4 regions of the Exiguobacterium sp. s11 genome follow, and region 2 is predicted to be linked to each of the others. Evidence: riboswitches for the same ligand, from Rfam matches in the RefSeq annotation. Region 2 holds a riboswitch; each other region holds the start of a gene.
What was found. A riboswitch is a leader RNA that binds a small molecule or an ion and turns the genes downstream of it on or off. The one in region 2 is predicted to bind S-adenosylmethionine.
Positions count from the first base shown of each region.

Region 1 (4,836 bases), on a different contig from region 2:
CGTTTGGTCAGCTCATCGGTCTCGCTGTCATGGTGTGTGGCATCTTCGTCTTGAAACGGTATCAAGTCGTGGCACCGGAACAACAGGCAAAGGATCAACTAGAACGTGTTTCGTAATAACCGAATACAGAACGAGGACGGTGGCATTCCAATCCACTGTCTTTTTTTGACTAGTTTTCGACCTGGATCATGCGTCTTCTGAAGTAAAGCGAGAGAACAATAATGAGAAGACCACAGTACAACATGATTGTCGTGATCGAAACGTGAAACGACAGTAGAAACGAAAGGAGCGCGTAAGATAATGGAACGAGACCATTTGACGCGGCATTCACGACACTCATGACACGTCCCATCGTCTTTTCCGCACACTGAGACTGGATGAACGTAATGAAGCGAATATTGATGATCGAAGAAAGGACACCAAGTGATAACAGGATGATCAGGTACAACAAAATCTGCTGGACTTGACTAAGCAGGAAGAAAAGCAAACCTAAGGCGCCAATCAATCGGACCGATGAGTTAAGCCCATTTGCTTTCTTCTGCGTAAAACCACTCCAGAGCGCCCCTCCGAGCATTCCCATTTGATAAGCCCCTTGCATATAACTTAAATCCATCGCATCTCCTTGGAGCACATCATGAACGAGTAAGGGGATTCCGAGTAAGAGTGGTCCAAAGAAAAAGAAATTGACACAGATGACAAGAAAAAGTGTCTGCTTGAGTTGCTGAAGGTGAAAGACGTAATGTAGCCCTTCTTTTAGTTCAAAGAGAGCTGAATGCTGACGTGCTCGCTTGATCTTAGATTCACGAATACCATACGTGAAAAGGAGCGTCAGACAGAGTGTTCCGAAAATTACGAGAAAAACGTGCGAGTAAGAAGAATAGCTGAGGATGACCCCACCAAGAATCGGACCTGAAAAAAGGGCGATTTGATTAGATGTTTGAATCAGAGAATTGGCTTTAGTGAGTTGTTCTTTCGGAACGAGTGTAGGCAGTAAGGAAGCATTCGCCGGCGAAAAGAATGCATCCACACTACCGAATAGAAAGGCAAATCCTAAAATCGTCAGCAATGTAAGCTGATCGGCATGAAGTAATACGAGAAGACAGAGAATGAAACTGATCCGTAAAGCGCTCGAGATGCGCATGATCGTCGAACGTTTATAGCGATCGGATAAGACGCCACCGAACAACATGAGAAAAATACGGGGTAACAAGGTGGCCATGAGGACGAATCCGAGATATGACGCCTGGTTTAGCGTATGGATGACATACCATTGTTCAACAAACAGATAGGTTGATAGGGAGAGGGCAGAGCACATACCGGACCCCCATAAAAATAAAAAAGATCGATTTTTAAACAGCGATTGTTGCGTATCCATTTCAACAGGCAGCATATGGCACCTCCGGTTTAGACGTCGTCATTCTCAAATAGTGGTTCATCAATTGCAAAGGCAGTCGTCATGATATAGAAGTGTTTTTTATCTTCTTCGTCTAGTGAAGGGGACCGTGTGAACTCGTCCAATAGAGCACGATATTTGGTAGAAAATTGCCGAAAATTGGCTTCAGACATCGTCAGTTCCTTTTGAAGCGATAAGCTCATCCAGTCTTCAACGTTTGAAGACACAGGAGAAAAAGCAGTAGTTGGAGCGGTGAGGACGCGTGTCTTTGCTCGGTCCAATACCTCAAGATACGACTGCCGGGTCGCTTCGTTCGTCTCGACGAAGTTCAGTAGATGATCGGCAGGAATGTAGCCTCGAGCAATCGCTTGATAGTATTTCAATAGATTGCCGCCCTGTTCTTCCGTCCGGACGAGGCGAATCAAGTCATGCTTTTCAAGTTCTCGTACATGATAGAGGATCTTTGCGCGGGATAACGTCAGCAAGTGGGCTAACTGATGTACCGTGTGTGGTTTTTCGACGAGAAACATGAGGATTTTTGTTCGTAACGGATCACTGATCACTTTTAACTGTTCATAGCTCTCTAATATGTGAATCGCTTTTTGTTCCATGCAATCATCTCCTTTTTAACCGGTTAATTTTTATTAACCGTAAAACAAAAGACTTCATTTGTAAACGGTTACAAATTTGTGTGAGGGTGTTGGTAAAGAATACATCATTTGTTTACATACAAAAAGACTGACTCCAGTGACATCTCGGTCATCCTCCACTTTCTACTGGAAAGTAGGGGAAGAACGAGATGTTTGAAATCAGTCTCAGCTACTGTATGTGGTTCGAGGTGATTAGACCGTCATCGTATCTTTCCATTCCTGCTCGATGAAAGCATCGCGACCAGAGACAGCACGATCTTTTTTATAGTGTTCTGGATTTTTCTTATGGAAGTCTTGATGGTACTCTTCCGCCGGATAAAATTCAGAAGCGGCATCGATCCGCGTCACGATGGGTTGTTTGAAACGATTGCTTGCAGCAAGGGCGTCACGGGAAGCGATTGCTGCTTCATGCTGCGCATCCGTATGATAGAAGATCGCTGGTGCGTACTGCGTGCCACGATCTTGGAATTGACCTTCTGCATCCGTCGGATCCGTTTGTGGCCAGTAGAGTTCGAGCAGACGCTCGTACGGGAATAGGCTCGGATCAAACGTGATTTGGACGACTTCGAGATGTCCCGTCGTTCCTGTTTTGACTTGCTCATACGTCGGATTGTCGACGTGACCGCCCATGTAACCTGATACGATTCCCTCGATTCCTGGTAATTCTTCAAATGGTGTCACCATGCACCAAAAACATCCACCTGCAAATGTTGCTTTTTCCATCCGTCTCTTCCTCTCCGTGGGAAACTCCCATTGTATGTCTGACAGCGAGAAAAACGAAAACGACTCCTTCGCTTGGTTGCAAAAGGAGTCGCCGCTTTTTATCAACCAAAGCTTTCGCTTTGCTGGTCGTAGCACCTTGCTATACGCAGGTTGCTGGGACGTCATCGATCCAGATCTCTCGGTCCACTCTTGATAAGGGTATATGAAGTTGATGTCATTCGTTATCATTGTTGTGATGATACCATTCACATAGAAATAAAGTCAATCCTTAGGTTTCAAGGCACGTAAAACCGTCGCTCCGAGTGTTTTCGCACCAACCAATAACGCCTGTTCGTTGATTTCGTATTGCGGATGATGCTGTGGATGATTGATGCGACCGTCCGTATATCCGGAGCCGGTAAAGAAGTAACTTCCCGGGACGTGTGTTAGATAATGTGCGAAGTCGTCCGCCGCCATCATCGGTGTGAGTGACCGGACAGATGCTTCCGGTAAGAAAGAAGCGGCTTCCTGAACAAGTTTTGTCTCGTCCGGATGATTCCAAAGCGCCGGGTAACCCGTCGTGAAGTCAATCGAATAAGTAGCACCGATGCCGGCACACGTCGTTTTGGCGACAAGGTCGACTTCTTGTCGGAGCTGATGCCGCAATGTCTCATTGAACGTCCGGATCTCCCCGACGATGCGTGCTTCACCCATGACGATGTTCGGCGCCGTTCCTGCGTGGAAGGATCCGATTGCAAGAACAGCGGGTTCGAACGGATCGACCCGTCGACTGACAAGGTGTTGTAAGTTGCAGATGAGTTGTGCCCCAGCGACGAGCGCATCTTTTGTTTTGTGCGGTGCCTGGGCATGCCCACCTTGACCATGAACGATGATTTCGAATTCGTCGATCGCACATAATGTATGTCCTTCCCGAAACCCAATCGTACCAACCGGTAAATCATTTTCGAGATGTGTCGCGAAAATCGCATCGACGCCTTCGAGAACGCCGGCTTCGATCATTTGGATGGCTCCGCCAGGAAAGACCTCTTCTCCATGCTGATGAATGATTCGAATCGTTCCTTGCAATTGATCCCGTAACGGATAGAGCGTAGCAGCAAGAGCCATCACCATCGCCGTATGCCCATCGTGTCCACAGGCATGCATGACACCGGGATGGATTGACCGGAAAGCAAGTGTTGTCTCTTCTTGAAGTGGTAAAGCATCAAAATCTGCACGGACCGCAATCGTTGGGCCAGGGTGTTTGCCTTCGATCGTCGCGACGACACCACGACCTCCGACGGCTGTTTCGTGAGGGATGCCCCGTTCCGCGTAAAAGTTTGCAATTCGTTCTGGTGTGCGGACTTCCTGAAAAGAGAGTTCCGGATGTCGATGGAAATCACGCCGTAACGCGATCATCGTCGGTTCGAATTGTTCGAGTGCTTCAAAAAGTTGAGTTTGCATCTTCAAGCTCCTTTGACGTGTGTTTTTTCGTGAAAATGGGTACAGATACAGGTAATCACGAAAGGGGATAATGAAACATGGGAGAAATCGTCGTCAACGCTGTACTTACAATCAAAGCAGGACTCGCGGATCAAGTTTTCCCGATTCTACAAACGGTCTATCATGACTCACAAAAAGAAGAAGGATGCTTACGTTATTCCTTGCACCAATCGATCGAGGATGAGCATCAATTCATGCTGTATGAAGTGTATCGGGACGAAGAGGCACTTGAAGTGCATATCGCATCCGATCATTATAAAGCCTATCGTGAACAGATCGAGTTGTACTTGATGGATCGACAAGTGACGAAATACGTCGAGATGACATTCTGACGTGTTGCGATAAGAAGAGACGAAGCCGTCGAATTCGACGGCTTCGTCTTTTTTTGTCTTACATCGATTTAAATCCGAGGAAATGCTCTTGCCAACGCGGTTCATAAATCGAGTTGATTTGGAGCTGTGAACCGCCCGCATGGATGAAGTGTTCGCTATCGAGCATGATTCCGATATGCGATGGACCATCCGTGTAGGTGTTCTGGAAGAAGACGATATCTGAGCGTTTACCACTCGAGATACTCGTCCGGCGATTCGT
Region 1 covers NZ_JACSNF010000003.1:35,199-40,034, reverse strand. Annotated here, with positions in the region: gene KNQ12_RS11215 (DMT family transporter) at 1-116, shown strand, start outside; gene KNQ12_RS11210 (MFS transporter) at 170-1,390, opposite strand; gene KNQ12_RS11205 (winged helix-turn-helix domain-containing protein) at 1,405-2,004, opposite strand; gene msrA (peptide-methionine (S)-S-oxide reductase MsrA) at 2,236-2,766, opposite strand; SAM riboswitch class I at 2,862-2,965, opposite strand; gene KNQ12_RS11195 (M20 metallopeptidase family protein) at 3,028-4,206, opposite strand; gene KNQ12_RS11190 (putative quinol monooxygenase) at 4,284-4,577, shown strand; gene KNQ12_RS11185 (SH3 domain-containing C40 family peptidase) at 4,636-4,836, opposite strand, start outside.
Region 1: another riboswitch for S-adenosylmethionine. It lies ahead of msrA (peptide-methionine (S)-S-oxide reductase MsrA); the one in region 2 lies ahead of KNQ12_RS13365 (LLM class flavin-dependent oxidoreductase).

Region 2 (4,836 bases):
TTCGTTCGAAGAAACCTTTGACGTATCAAAGATTGATATGTAAACGAATATAACGTGTTTAATTTGATGACGCAACTTATTTGCTTTTAACATAAAAAGAGATATCATTCACGCGGAATGATATCGAGTCAGGCGACTTAGCTAATTTGGCGTTTAGACGCTGGAATTCCTTTTGCATCGATCGCTGCAATGATCCGACGGAAATAGAACAACCAAAATTGTAGGAATGGTCCGATTAAGAAAATCGAGAGGATCGTACCGAAGAAAACAGGTCCCCCAAGCAACCAACCGATGCCGCATGCCGTGACTTCCATGATCGTCCGCATCAGACGAATCGACGTTCCGAAGCGCTCTGCAAGTGTCAGCGTCAACCCATCACGTGGACCAGCCCCGTATCCGACAGCGACATACAGACCAGCGCCCATCCCAATGATGAAGATACCGAAAATCAGCCAGAGCGTATTCAACCAGATCGATTCAAAAGAGGGTAAGAGATGAGAACCAAGCACAAGATTCATGAAGACACCAACGAAAATCGCGTTGACGAGCGTTCCGATTTGCGGTGTGACGCGGTCTAATGCGTACTTAACGAAAACGAGTAATAGACCAACAAGTAAGATGATCGTTCCGACGGATAGTGGCGTCTTCTTTTGGAGACCAAGATGTAATACATCCCACGTCGAGACACCGAGTTCAGCCGTGATCATCATCGATGAGCCGAGAGCGAGTAAAAATAAACCGAGTAGGAAGAGTCCCCACTTTAACGTAGCGCGTAATAACCAGGAAGCACGATGACGCGTCATGTCTAACACCTCATTTCTTAAAAATAATTGATTCGTTAACTGTATCATGAGGAAAGTAGAAGAAGAAAGACGAAATTTTCCGTTTTTTCCATCTTAAGAAGGAGGGGAAGGTCGAAAGAGAAACGTATACTGAAGAAAAAAGGAGATGACAGGATGAAAGCGATCCGGCACCTGATTCGTTTTACATACATAGAAGCCGTCTGTTGCGTCTTTCCCGTGATGATTTTCGCAGCGCTTGCTCTTTCACGTTATCTTCCTACTGAAACGGTTGCTCGATATGATCTCTTGTTGCTATGGTGTATTCTCGTCCAAATCGTCTTACTCGTCACACGTTATGAAACGATGGAGGAATTCAAACTGATCTTATTGTTTCACGTCATCGGTCTAGCACTTGAACTGTTCAAAGTGAACGTTGGGTCTTGGAGTTATCCGGAACAGGCTCTAACGAAAGTGGCTGGTGTTCCCTTGTATGCAGGATTCATGTATGCAAGTGTCGCAAGTTATGTCTGTCAAGCGTTCCGAAGATTTCATTTACGCTTCACAGCATTTCCACCGCCTTGGCTTGCGATCAGCGTAGGCAGTCTCGTCTATCTCAACTTCTTCACCCACCATTGGATCTTCGATGCACGCTGGCTATTGATGGTCCTCGTCGTCCTTGTCTTCTATAAGTCATGGGTTCATTTTACGATCGAGCAGACGATCTACCGGATGCCGCTCGTCCTATCCTTTTTACTGATTGCCTTTTTCATTTGGATCGCGGAGAACATCGTGACGTTCTTTAAAGGCTGGGTCTATCCGCATCAGGAAGGAGGCTGGGCAGTCGTTGATCTTGGAAAATTGTCTTCTTGGTTCCTGCTTGTGATCATCACGGTTTTGATCGTCATCGTCGCGAAATACAAGCGTCAGGATCCGGCTGTGGAGATATATCAGCGTACATAGACGAAAAACATGACATTTCGTTTGCGATGAAGCGCTTCGATGTTCAACGTTCGTTCTAACATGTGGACGACAACTTGAGCGTGCTTGGCTCAACCAGCAACGAGACGGGAAATTATTGAAAAAAGAGTGAAACATTAGAAATTTTAAGCCGTAGAGTAAGGTGAGAACTTATTTTTCAAGGAGGACCTTACTCATGTCATCTCAATTAAAGAAAGCAGCGAAGGAGTCGCTCAGCGGTCGTTGGGGATTTGCAGTCCTAGCTTTTCTGCTGTTTAGTATTATTCAGGGTGTTCCTAATTTATTTGGATCGGATATCGATGAGCCGTCTAGTAGTATAGATCTCGTTGTATCATTGGTGTCGATTTTATTGATTCCAGTAGGAGTCGGTTGGACATGGATTGCCATGTCGATTGCTCGTGGCGAAGAAACGAAAGTGACGGATTTGTTTGAGCCATATGGTATGTTCCTGAAAGTGGTGGGGCTGGCCATTGTTCAGTTCATCTTTATCGCGCTCTGGACGTTACTCTTAATCATCCCTGGTATCATCAAGTCATTCTCTTACTTGTTGACGTTCTACATCCTTCGAGATGAACCATCGATCGGTATCCTCGAGGCCATCACGCGTTCACGCCAACTCATGGATGGTCACAAGATGGAAGCATTCTTACTCTTCCTATCATTCATTGGTTGGGCATTACTTGTAATCGTTACACTTGGTCTTGCTGTCTTATGGGTTGGACCATACTTCAGCGTCACGCTTGCCAAATTCTATGATCGTGTTCGTGGTGAACAAGCACCAGAGCCAACATCAGATTTCGTCGCACCATATTAATCCGGAATCCCGACACTACGTCGGGATTTTTCTTTGAAATAAATCCGATAGGAAAAGACGGTTTAATGGTTGCTTTAGTTCAATGAATTCTGTACGATGAATGCAACACATCTTATCTAGAGAAGTCGAGGGACTGGCCCGAAGACACTTCAGCAACCCCGCTATGGCGGAAGGTGCTACTTCCAGGAAGGAATACCTTCTGAAGATAAGAGCGGACAGGACAAGATACCGTCGCTCTTTTCGAACTTCGAAAAGAGCGTTTTTTTATGATAAGGGGGACGATGGAGTGGAGTATGGTTTTTGGTTACCGATTTTTGGGGGATGGTTACGTAACGTCGAGGATGAACAGATGCCAGCAACATTCGATTATGCGAAACAAGTCGCACAAACAGCTGAACGCATCGGCTTCTCGACGACGTTGATTGCGGAATTGAACTTGAACGATATCAAAGGCATCAAGGAACCGAGTCTTGAGGCATGGACAACGGCAGCGGCGATTGCTGCAACAACAGAACGCCTTGAGATCATGACAGCGGTTCGTCCCGGGTTCCATAATCCAGCGACGACGGCGAAGATGGCGGCAAACATCGATCAGTTGAGTGGAGGGCGATTTACGCTCAATGTCGTCTCAGCCTGGTGGGCAGAAGAAGCAAAACAATACAACGGTATTTTTACTGCACATGATGAGCGCTATGCCCGGACGGAAGAGTTCGTCACGGTCATGAAAGGACTATGGGCAGATGCGTCACCGTACAGCTTCTTCGGTCATCACTACACGATCGAACAGGCAGAACTCCATCCGAAACCCATCCAGCGTCCGGGGATTAAGCTCTACGCTGGTGGAGAGAGTGAAGCCGGAAAACGGACGATCGTCGAACATTGTGATGCCTACGTCATGCATGGAGGCACTGTTGAAGAAGTAGCTCATAAAATCAATGATATGAAAGTACGCCGGGAAGCGACGGGACACGCACCGCTTGAGAGCTTCGGTCTTGCTGCCTACATCATTTGTCGGGATACGGAAGAAGAAGCGCTTCTTGAGTGGCAACGCATCACGGACGTTAAGGAAGACAGCGCCGGTTATGCCGGTTATCAAGATTTCATCAGTAAATCGCAACTCGAACAACAGGTCGAACGAAACGATTATTCCGTCTCGAACCGTGGTCTACGTCCGAATTTAATCGGAACACCAGAACAAATCGCTGAACGGATTCTAGCATTCGAAGCTGTTGGTGTCACGTTACTCTTATTACAATTCTCACCACAACTCGAAGAAATGGAACGTTTTGCTCGTGACGTAATGCCACTGGTCGAAGCGAAACGAAAGGTAGGTCAACAATCATGACAAAAATTCATATTCTCCACGAAAATCAAGAATGGACGGACCATCTCATCAAACGTCTCGAAGAACTCGAGTTACCGTATGAAGAGTGGCACTTGAATGAAGGGATCGTTCCGCTGGACGAACTGCCGCCAGAAGGCGTCTTTTACAGCCGGATGAGTGCCTCTTCGCATACGCGGGGGCATCGTTACGCGCCGGAATTGACGGAAGGGGTCCTCGCTTGGTTAGAAGAGCATGACCGGACCGTCTTTAACGGAACGCGTGCGCTTCGTCTTGAAGTCAGCAAAGTCAATCAATACACGGCGTTGCGGAAGGCTGGGATTCGTGTACCGAAGACGACGGCTGCCGTCGGACGCGATCAAATCGTACAAGCAGCAAAAGAAATCGGTGTTTCGTCATTCATCACGAAACACAACCGTGCCGGAAAAGGTCTCGGCGTCCAGCTGTTCCACTCGATTGAAGCACTTGAAGCTTATCTCGACGGTCCGACATTCGACGAACCAGTCGATGGCATCACGTTGATTCAAGAGTATATTCAAGCACCAGAACCGTACATCACACGTTGTGAGTTCGTAGGTGGAAAGTTCGTCTACGCGGTTCGAGTCGATACATCAGAAGGTTTTGAGCTTTGCCCAGCGGATGCATGTGTAATCGACGACTTGTTCTGCCCAGTTGGTGAAGAAGCGCCACAAACGCCGATGAAGTTCCAAATCGTTGAAGGCTTCGATGACCCGATCATCCAAAAGTATGAAGCATTCCTCCAAGCGAACCAAATCGCGGTCGCAGGCATCGAGTTCATTAAGGATGCGTCAGGTACGATCTATACGTATGACGTCAATACGAATACGAACTATAATTCGGATGCCGAGGCAGCTGCAGGACGCTACGGCATGCTCGAACTAGCGAAGTTCCTCGGTGCA
Region 2 covers NZ_JACSNF010000004.1:157,107-161,942, reverse strand. Annotated here, with positions in the region: gene KNQ12_RS13380 (YczE/YyaS/YitT family protein) at 138-803, opposite strand; gene KNQ12_RS13375 (DUF817 domain-containing protein) at 957-1,742, shown strand; gene KNQ12_RS13370 (DUF975 family protein) at 1,936-2,574, shown strand; SAM riboswitch class I at 2,684-2,786, shown strand; gene KNQ12_RS13365 (LLM class flavin-dependent oxidoreductase) at 2,861-3,919, shown strand; gene KNQ12_RS13360 (ATP-grasp domain-containing protein) at 3,916-4,836, shown strand, end outside.

Region 3 (4,836 bases), on a different contig from region 2:
TGGTACATCCTTGACGACCTTCGTCGTCGTGGCTTCTCCATTCGCACAAGCCGTTAGTAACAGTGCCGGTGCTAGGACGGCGTAAGCTAGTTTTTTCATGACATATCTCCTTATCCGAGGGGTTGAAGCCCTGTTAATTGTTCAATCGTTTCTTCATTCGGTTGCGTGATGACACCAAGTTCGGTGATGATGCCCGTGATGAATGTGTGTGGTGTGACATCAAACGCCGGGTTGAAGACGGCGACGCCTTCCGGTGCTGTCGCAATACCTTGGACAGTCGTCACTTCTTGCGGATCACGTTCTTCGATTTCGATCGCGTCTCCGGAAACGAGCGAGAAGTCGAACGTCGAGAGCGGTGCTGCGACGTAAAACGGAATACCAAAAGCTTGAGCAAGCAATGCCAATTGGAACGTCCCGATTTTATTCGCCGTATCGCCGTTTCGTGTAATGCGGTCGGCACCGACGATAATCGCATCGATCTGTTTTTCTTTCAGCGTATGGGCGACCATGTTGTCCGTAATTAACGTGACATCGATGCCGGCACGTTGCAGCTCCCATGTCGTCAATCGTGCTCCCTGCAGTAACGGTCGCGTCTCACTCGCAAAAACGGATAATTCGATGCCGCGTTCTTTTGCGATGTAGAACGGCGCAAGTGCCGTTCCATAAGCAGCGGTCGCAATCGATCCAGCATTACAAATCGTTAGGATCCGGTCGCCTGACTGGAACAATTCCAGTGCATGAATCCCGATTTGACGTGACGTCTGCGCATCCTGGTCGTATAAGGCGACCGTCCGTTTTTCCAACCGTTCGCGAATCTCTTCTACCGAAGTCCCGTCTTGAATGATTGGATTCAGCTGATTGAGTACATTTCGCAAATTGACGGCCGTCGGTCGTGTCGCGAGTAACGTCGCTGATGTCTCAAGCAAGGCTTGCTTGTAGACCGGAAGCGCCGCTTCAAACCGGTATGCTTCTTGAACGAGCACGAATCCCCCAAATAAACTGATCGCAGGTGCGCCCCGAACGCGCAGTTGTTTAATCGCCTCAACGGCTTGCGCGAGATCAGCAATGACTTCATAGTGCTCTTCCTGCGGTAGACGTGTCTGATCGAGAATCGTCAAGACACGGTCTTCGTAACGGATACTTTGAACGAATGTAGTCATCGGCTAAGTTCCTCCGTTACGTCAAAGTTTCGTAAATCATCGAATGTCCGGCATTCTGTACGGCGTTTGATTAACGCCGCTCCTAGACGGAGCGCGTGACGTTTCCGCTCTAAGCGTTCCGTCGTTGAATCAATTGATTCTAAATCAGCGACCGGTGCAAGACCAATCGTCCGCCGAATCAATTCGCAACCGGCAAAGCCAAGGGCATCCTGCAAGATCGTGCTCAGTACATCATCGACGAGTCCTGATGCCTGGAATGGTTCGACGGCTTCCCGTTCCCATAACGCACGGAACGTTGAAGCGAACGTCAGCCAGAACGTATCGATATCCTTGATTCGGGCGTCACGTCGTGTAGGGTAATCCGGATATGCTGCGAAGAATAGATGCGCAATGAACTGCCCGACATCAAATCCGAATGGACCATAAAAGGCGAATTCTGGATCGATGACTTTCGTTTCCGTCGCCGAGGCGAAGATGCTTCCTGTATGTAGATCGCCGTGCAGCAATGCATCTCCTTTCGTGATGAAGAGCGCTTCGAGTTTTGCGACTTCGCGTTTCAACTCATCGTCTGCCCATAGACGTGCCACCTCTTCTTCGAGTCCGGCTTCAATCTCGTTCGTCTCCGCGTCATGAAATGGATCCGTGAAGATTAATTTTTCCGTGATGTCGCACAAGTCTGGATTGTAGTACGTTCGGGCGACACGTTTCTTTTCAACCGGACCAAGCGCAAAGTCCGATGTATGGAATAACGTCCGAGCGAGATAAGAACCGATATGTTCCGCAAGCAACGGATACTGTTCACCTGCGAGTAAACCGCTTCGAACGATCGTCAAATGCGAAAGATCTTCCATGACTGTATACGCTTCTTCGTGACTAGCATGAAAAACACGTGGTACGAACGGCACGGCATGCCGTGCGAATTCGCGGAGTGCGGATTGCTCGATCCACGCCCGCTCGAGCGATAACGGCCAGCTCTCACCGACGACCTTCGCATATGGTAATGCTTGTTTTAGAATCAAGCGATGTTCGCCTTCTCGAATCCGAAAGACAAGGTTAAGATTCCCGTCGCCAATCTCTTCTGCTTCGACGGTTCCGTCGCCGATCAGTCCTAATGTCCGAACACGATCAATCGCGTCCTGTTCCGTGAATGCTTTGTATGTCATCTCAGTTTCCCCCTATGTGATACACGAAAAAGCGCCTCTTTTCGTCATCGAAAAGAGGCGCACAAAAGTCACTGCGTCCTCTTATCTCTCAGACGAAACGTCTGTTGGATGTAGCACCGTGCCTAGTGGTCGGTTGCTGCGGCGTCATCGGGCCAATTCCCTCTGCCAACTCGCGATAAGAGTCGTATGTAGTTGTCGTGTGTGATATTGATTTGAATCTTACGCAATCGACTTCCTCGCTGTCAAATCGAAATCAAGCAGAAACGGACATCATTTTTAAGTCATCTATAGAAAGAGTATTTTCAAAAAAATAAATTTTCTAAAAATAGTTTGACAAGTCACGATTCTCATGTAAAAATTGCAATTAGATTTCACAATTTCATCCAAATTCTTATCAAGAGCAGACGGAGGGACAAGCCCTACGATGTCGCAGCAACCGACCTTTTGGCACGGTGCTAATTCTTGCAGCTACTAAGCTGACAGATAAGAGTCCACGTTCGAATCATTCATGGTCTCTTGTCGCTGACGAGAGACCATTTTTTTGTTGAAGGAGGAAAGACATGGCTTATATCACTGCTACTTATCAATTGGCTGCCCGTGATCGACTCGAGCAGCGCGCTGAACAACTCGCGCTTGGTCTGACAGTCGGTTCTTGGACGGAACTGAATCATCTCGAACAACAACAACTCGCCTCGTTCAAAGGGGAAGTCGTACATACCGAAGAGCGCGATGGCAAAGGATATATCACGATTCGTTACCCGGAACATAACGTATCGCGCGACTTTTCTGCGATTCTGACGACCGTCTTCGGGAAACTCTCACTCGACGGTGAAATCAAATTAACGGAATTGCTACTACCCGATACATTTACGTCGGACTTTCCAGGTGCGAAATTCGGGATCGAAGGGGTCCGTTCCTTGATCGGTGTCGAAGATCGCCCATTGTTAATGAGCATCTTCAAAGGAGTCATCGGACGCGATTTATCGTTCCTTCGTGATCAACTCGAAGGACAACTCGCTGGTGGGATTGATCTCGTCAAAGACGATGAGATCCTATACGACAATCCGTTGACACCGACGATTGACCGGGCACGAATCGGACGTGAGGTCATCGATGCTCACTTCCACCGGACCGGTAAACGTGCGTTATATGCGATCACACTCAGTGGTCCCGTCTTTACGCTCAAGGATCAAGCCAAGCGATTGATTGATGCTGGAGCGACTGCTTTCTTGCTGAATACCTTCACATACGGACTCGACGTCTTACGCGAACTGGCAAGTGATCCGGAAATCAACGTTCCGATTTTCAATCATCCGGCATATAGCGGTGCGTTGATCGCTAGCCCGAATCACGGAGTCGCAGCTCCTGTCTTACTCGGCACATTACCGCGCGCTGCTGGAGCAGACTTGACGCTATTCCCGTCTCCTTACGGCAATGTCGCTTTGCCAAAGGATGTCGCCCGTGGCATCGCGGTCGAAGCGACCCGTCTCGGGCAGACGAAATCGATCTTCCCGGTTCCTTCAGCCGGTATTCATCCTGGACTCGTCGCTCAACTCGTACGGGACTTCGGGATCGATTCCGTCATCAACGCCGGTGGCGGCGTACATGGTCATCCGCAAGGTGCTGCGGCTGGCGTCATTGCTTTCCGTCAGGCACTCGATGCGGCACTCGCAAATGAATCCCTATCGACGGCAGCATCGCGTCATGAAGAATTACGAATTGCCCTCGACGCTTGGGGGATCAAGTCATGACCGTACGGATTCTTTGTGACTTCGACGGGACGGTGACGACACAGGATAACATCATCGCACTCATGCAGGCATTTGCGCCAGCGAGTGACTTCGAACCGTTGAAACACGGCGTACTCGACCGGACGTTATCGATCCAGAGTGGTGTCGGGCAAATGTTCTCACTTCTGCCGTCTGACGGAAAAACAGCCTATCTTGACTTTTTGTTGGAGCGTGCGGTCATTCGCGACGGATTTTCGGAGTTACTGCAGTACAGTCGTCGTCAAGGCATCGATTTTTCGATCGTCAGCGGTGGAATGGACTTTTTCGTCGAACCGATCTTAGCGCCCTTCCTCGACCAAGAACAGATTTACTGTAACGTCGCTGATTTCAGTGGTCCATTCGTCCATATCGATTGGCCAAACGCCTGCGATGCCCATTGTACGAACGGGTGCGGCTGTTGTAAAACGTCCGTTGCCCGGACACTACGTAAAGACGGTGACGTCATCATCGTCATCGGCGACTCGGTGACGGACTTCGAACTCGCAAAACAAGCGGATCGTGTCTATGCCCGTGATTATCTGATCACGTTGTGTGAAGAGAACGATATCGCCTATACACCGTTTGAGACGTTCCACGATATCGTTCATGATTTAACACGAGCGGAGGTGACAACATGACATTCATGCGACGCTATGAAGAATTACGCGCCATCAAACAAGAGCTTGCGGCGCGCGATTGGTTCCCTGGTACGAGTGGCAATCTCGCCATTCGGACATCCGGTGT
Region 3 covers NZ_JACSNF010000003.1:13,659-18,494, forward strand. Annotated here, with positions in the region: gene KNQ12_RS11065 (sugar ABC transporter substrate-binding protein) at 1-99, opposite strand, end outside; gene mtnA (S-methyl-5-thioribose-1-phosphate isomerase) at 111-1,160, opposite strand; gene mtnK (S-methyl-5-thioribose kinase) at 1,157-2,323, opposite strand; SAM riboswitch class I at 2,402-2,505, opposite strand; SAM riboswitch class I at 2,712-2,813, shown strand; gene KNQ12_RS11080 (2,3-diketo-5-methylthiopentyl-1-phosphate enolase) at 2,884-4,074, shown strand; gene KNQ12_RS11085 (2-hydroxy-3-keto-5-methylthiopentenyl-1-phosphate phosphatase) at 4,071-4,730, shown strand; gene KNQ12_RS11090 (methylthioribulose 1-phosphate dehydratase) at 4,727-4,836, shown strand, end outside.
Region 3: another riboswitch for S-adenosylmethionine. It lies ahead of KNQ12_RS11080 (2,3-diketo-5-methylthiopentyl-1-phosphate enolase); the one in region 2 lies ahead of KNQ12_RS13365 (LLM class flavin-dependent oxidoreductase).

Region 4 (4,836 bases), on a different contig from region 2:
GCGCTGAAAATCGATGATACCTATCATGATGAAGAACTGATGTGGTATCGGTTCTAACACAAAACGACCGGAATTCAAAGAGAGGTGATCTCGTTGAATTCCGGTCGTTTTTTACATCAGTTTGCCCATTCAGGTTTACTGAAGCCTTTGAATGATTTTTCGATGACTGTATTGAAAGCGTCCGATTCGACGGCTGCTTTTAAGTCTTTTGCGACTTGCTTGTCCGCATCTTTCGTTTGGACAGCGACGAGGTTACGGTATTGTTCGTCCATCGTTTCAAGCGCTAACGCATCAAGTAAGTCGAATTTCGCAGCAAGTGCGAAGTTCCCTGGAACGGCTGAAATGTCGACACTTTCGACGGCGCGTGGCAATTGAGCCGCCTCGAGTGGTTTAATGACGAGTTTCTTCGGATTCTTGACGATATCCTTCTCTGAAACGGTTAGTGGATCAGCGTCCGGCTTCAGTTCAATCCAGCCTTGTTCCGCAAGTAAGTTCAGTGCCCGTGCTTGGTTCGTCGGATCATTCGGCGTCGCGACTTCAGCACCTGTCTTGACGTCGTCAAGTGTCTTCGCTGTCTTACTGTATAGTCCCATCGGTGCTGTCGGAACCGTGATGAGTCCTTTTAAATCGAGGTTCTTTTCTTTAGAGAACGTCTTGAGATAGATCGAGTGTTGGAACAAGTTGGCGTCGATGTTCCCGCTACCGAGAGCGATGTTCGGTTGGATGTAATCGCTGAACTCGACAATCTCGACTTTATAGCCTTTCTTTTCGAGTTGCGGCTGGATCGCTTGTTTGACCATGTCGCTATACGGACCGCTTGTCGCACCAATCTTGATCGTCTTGTCCTTTTCATCAGCACTGCTGTCTCCACATCCCGCGAGGACTCCTGCACCGAGTAAGGCTGTTGCTAAAAAGGCATATCGTTTTTTCATGATTCCACTCTCCCTTTGCATGTATGATTAGCGTTTATCTGTTTTTCGCGCCAGTTGATTGCCAAGTGCTTGAATACTTTGAACGATGACGATGAGCACGACGATCGTCACGATCATGATGAGATTATCGTAGCGATAATAACCGAAACGGATCGCGAGGTCACCAACACCTCCACCGCCGACGATACCAGCCATCGCTGAGAAGCCGATCAAGCTGATCGTCGTTAATGTGATGCCCTGAATGATGCCAGGGAGTGCTTCCGGTAAGAGGACACTGACGATGATCCGTAATGGTTTCGCCCCACATGCTTCCGCCGCTTCGATTAGACCAGGCGGAATCTCGCGGAGTGACGTCTCAACGAGTCGCGCGAGAAACGGAATCGCTGCGACACTGAGACTGACGGATGCTGCCGTCGGACCAATCGTATTGTCGAGTAAGAACTTCGTTAACGGAATGAGGGCAACCAGCAAGATGATGAACGGTAGCGACCGGACGATGTTGACGACGAAGTCAAGGACACGGCGGACGGCAAGGTTTTGAAAAAATAATCCCCGGTCGGTGACGAACAAGAGAATCCCGAGCGGAATCCCGACGACCAATGCAAAGGCAAGTGAAATTCCTACCATCCACGCCGTCTCGCCGAGTGCCTTCAAGAGCTCAGGTAACATCGTTTGAATACGATCAAGCCACATCCTGAATCACCTCGAGTGCATGAAGTTCCGTCGCGAGCCAGTCGAGGGCAGGAGCGATTTGGTCGGATGATCCCGTCAAGCTGACAATCAGGACACCGAAGGCGACGTCTTGAATGTAGTCGACCTTGCCGTGCAAGATGCTGACTGAGATATCGTAACGGCGGATTGCTTCTGATAACGTACTCTCACCGGTCTTCTCGCCCGTGAACTGCAAGCGGATGATCTTGCCTGGAGTTGCCTGTAAGATGCGTTCCGGCAATTCGATTTGTAGTGCCGTATCGACGTAATGTTTCGTCACCGGATGCTTGGCTTGACTGAACAAGTCATAGGTTGAGGCGACTTCAACGACTTCACCTTGCGACATGACCGCGACGCGATGGCAAATCTGTTTGACGACATCAATCTCATGCGTGATGAGGACGATCGTCAACCCGAGTCGTTCATTCAAATCCTTCAGCAGTTCAAGGATCTGTAGTGTCGTAACGGGGTCAAGAGCGGATGTCGCTTCATCACATAACAAGACGGTCGGATTGTTTGCGAGTGCCCGGGCAATCCCGACGCGCTGTTTCTGCCCACCGCTTAATTGACTCGGGAAGTTCGTCTCAAATCCTTCAAGTCCGACGAGCGAGACGAGTTCGCGAATCCGCTCCGGGAAATCTGCTCGTTTGACGCCAGCGGCCTTGAGCGCAAAAGCGATGTTATCCGCGACGTTGCGCGACTGGATCAATTGGAAATGCTGAAAGATCATTCCTGTCCGCAAGCGAAGTTGACGCAAATCTGCTTTTGACATCCCGCCGAGCGAGACACCGTCGACCTTGACGGTTCCTTGTGTCGGATGCTCGAGCCCGTTGATTAGGCGAAGCAACGTACTTTTACCGGCACCAGACTCACCGATGATTCCGAAGATTTCTCCTTTTTGGATCGTCAAATCGACATCCCGTAAGGCAAAAATCGGGGTCCGGTCTCGGACGAACCGTTTTGTAATGTGTTTGAATTCAATCATCCGCTCATCTCCTCATACAAAAAAAGTCGCTTTTTCCTAGTAGCGGAGCAACCAGAAAAAAGCGACGAAAGTGTAAGATTTCGTAACTTATCTCTCAGAATGAAAATCATTCTGTAGGATGTGGCACCGTTCCTTACAGGTGGTTGCCGGACGTCGTTGGGCCTAATCCCTCGGTCGCTCTCGATAAGTAGTTATGCTGTTGGGATTTACTTTAACGGAAATGATTCCCATCTGTCAAATGTTTTTTCAGAATTATTCCGCAACAGGTGTCCGGAACAGGTTGAGCGTTCCGATTCGATCGACGGCTTCTTCTAGACGTTTGACGTCAGCAATCAAGCTGATCCGGACGTAGCCTTCACCGTATTCGCCGAAGAAGGATCCAGGGGTCACAGCGACATGTGCTTCGTCAAGCAGGTGATCCGTGAAGCTTTGGGACGTATAACCTTCCGGAACAGGAAGCCAGACGAAGAAGGAACCGCCCGGTCGTGGTCCACTCCAACCGATCGCATCGAGTTTTGCGAACAACGCATCGCGTCGTGTTTCATACAAGCGACTTAACTCACGGACGCACGTCTGGTCACTCGTGAGGGCGACGGTCGCCGCATGCTGAATCGGTGTGAAGGCACTGACGTAGAGATGTTCTTGGTACGTTTCGATGCTTGAGATGACGGACGGATTTCCGATGGCAAAGGCAATCCGGAAGCCGGACATGTTGAAGCGTTTCGAGAGTGAGAATAGCTCGATTCCGACGTCTTTCGCCCCTTCCGTCTGCAAGAAACTTCGCGTCGGACCATCGAAACTGATACCGCCGTATGCTAAGTCATGAACGACACAGATATCATGGGCATCGGCGAAAGCGACTGTCTGTTCGAAGGCTTCTGCCGTCGCGGTCGCACCCGTCGGATTACTCGGGTAGTTGAGGAACAACATCCGGGCACGCTCAACGTCCGTCGTATCAAGTAAGTCATAATCCGGCAAGAAATCATTTTTCTCGAGCAACGGAAGTGTGATCGGGTAAGCACCAGCGAGTGCGGCACCAGATAGGTAATCCGGGTATCCTGGATCCGGGACGATGACTCCTTCTCCAGGGTTGACGATCGTCTGCGGTAAAGCGACGATTCCGGCTTTACTGCCGAGCAGAATCGCGACTTCCGTTGCTGGATCGATCGTGACACCGAACTCAGTCGCGTAAAAGTTTGCGACAGCTTGTTTTAGAAAATCATGTCCACGAAACGGTGGATATTGAAGGTTCGTTGGCTCGTCGATAGCTTGTTTTAAGGCATCGAGGATATGTACAGGCGTCGTCTGGTCGGGTGTTCCTTGACCAAGTGTGATGACATCGTGTCCGGCAGCTTTTACAGCACCGATTCGGTTCGCGAGTTCAGCGAAGACGGGAGCAGGAAGCCGATCAATGGCGATGGATGGAGCGAAATGTTTCATGGATGAATGCCTCCTTCGTAGTATTGTCGTCAAGGATAACGAATATTCAGTCAAAAGAAAAGAACTTTTTCGAAATTTAAAAAAATTGTCGGATAAACAGGTACAGATAAGTGGAGCGGGAATAAAGAGTAGGGAGAGGAGTGGGAAGATGAAGCGAGCTAACTGGAAAGAGGCAGTCGTCTATCAAGTCTACTGGCGTAGCTTTAAAGATTCGAACGGGGATGGGATCGGTGATTTAAGAGGTGTCATCGAGAAGCTTGATTACATCGCTTCACTTGGTGTCGATGTCGTGTGGCTGAATCCATGTTATCGTTCCCCGGACGTCGATAACGGCTATGATATTGCCGATTATTACGAGATCATGAAAAAAGCGGGAACGATGGGAGATCTCCAGGAGTTGATCACGGCTGCTCATGCCCGTGGATTAAAGATCATTCTCGATTTAGTCGTGAACCATACGAGTGACCAGCATGACTGGTTCCGTCAGTCATGTGAGCGGATCAACGATAAGGATGACTGGTACATCTGGAAAGACGGCACGAAAGAGACGCCTCCGAACAACTGGCGCTCGTACTTTGCGCCAAGTCCGTGGACGTGGAGTGAAGAGCGCGGGCAGTATTATTTTCATTCCTTCGCCAAAGAACAACCGGACTTGAACTGGGAGCACCCAGCTGTGAGGCAAGCAATCTACGATATGATGAACTGGTGGATTGCTCAAGGGATCGACGGCTTCCGGATGGATGTCATCAACTTGATCAAAAAACGGTC
Region 4 covers NZ_JACSNF010000001.1:1,200,919-1,205,754, reverse strand. Annotated here, with positions in the region: gene KNQ12_RS06450 (GNAT family N-acetyltransferase) at 1-57, shown strand, start outside; gene KNQ12_RS06445 (MetQ/NlpA family ABC transporter substrate-binding protein) at 117-932, opposite strand; gene KNQ12_RS06440 (methionine ABC transporter permease) at 960-1,625, opposite strand; gene KNQ12_RS06435 (methionine ABC transporter ATP-binding protein) at 1,615-2,628, opposite strand; SAM riboswitch class I at 2,713-2,818, opposite strand; gene KNQ12_RS06430 (aminotransferase class I/II-fold pyridoxal phosphate-dependent enzyme) at 2,881-4,068, opposite strand; gene KNQ12_RS06425 (alpha-glucosidase) at 4,217-4,836, shown strand, end outside.
Region 4: another riboswitch for S-adenosylmethionine. It lies ahead of KNQ12_RS06435 (methionine ABC transporter ATP-binding protein); the one in region 2 lies ahead of KNQ12_RS13365 (LLM class flavin-dependent oxidoreductase).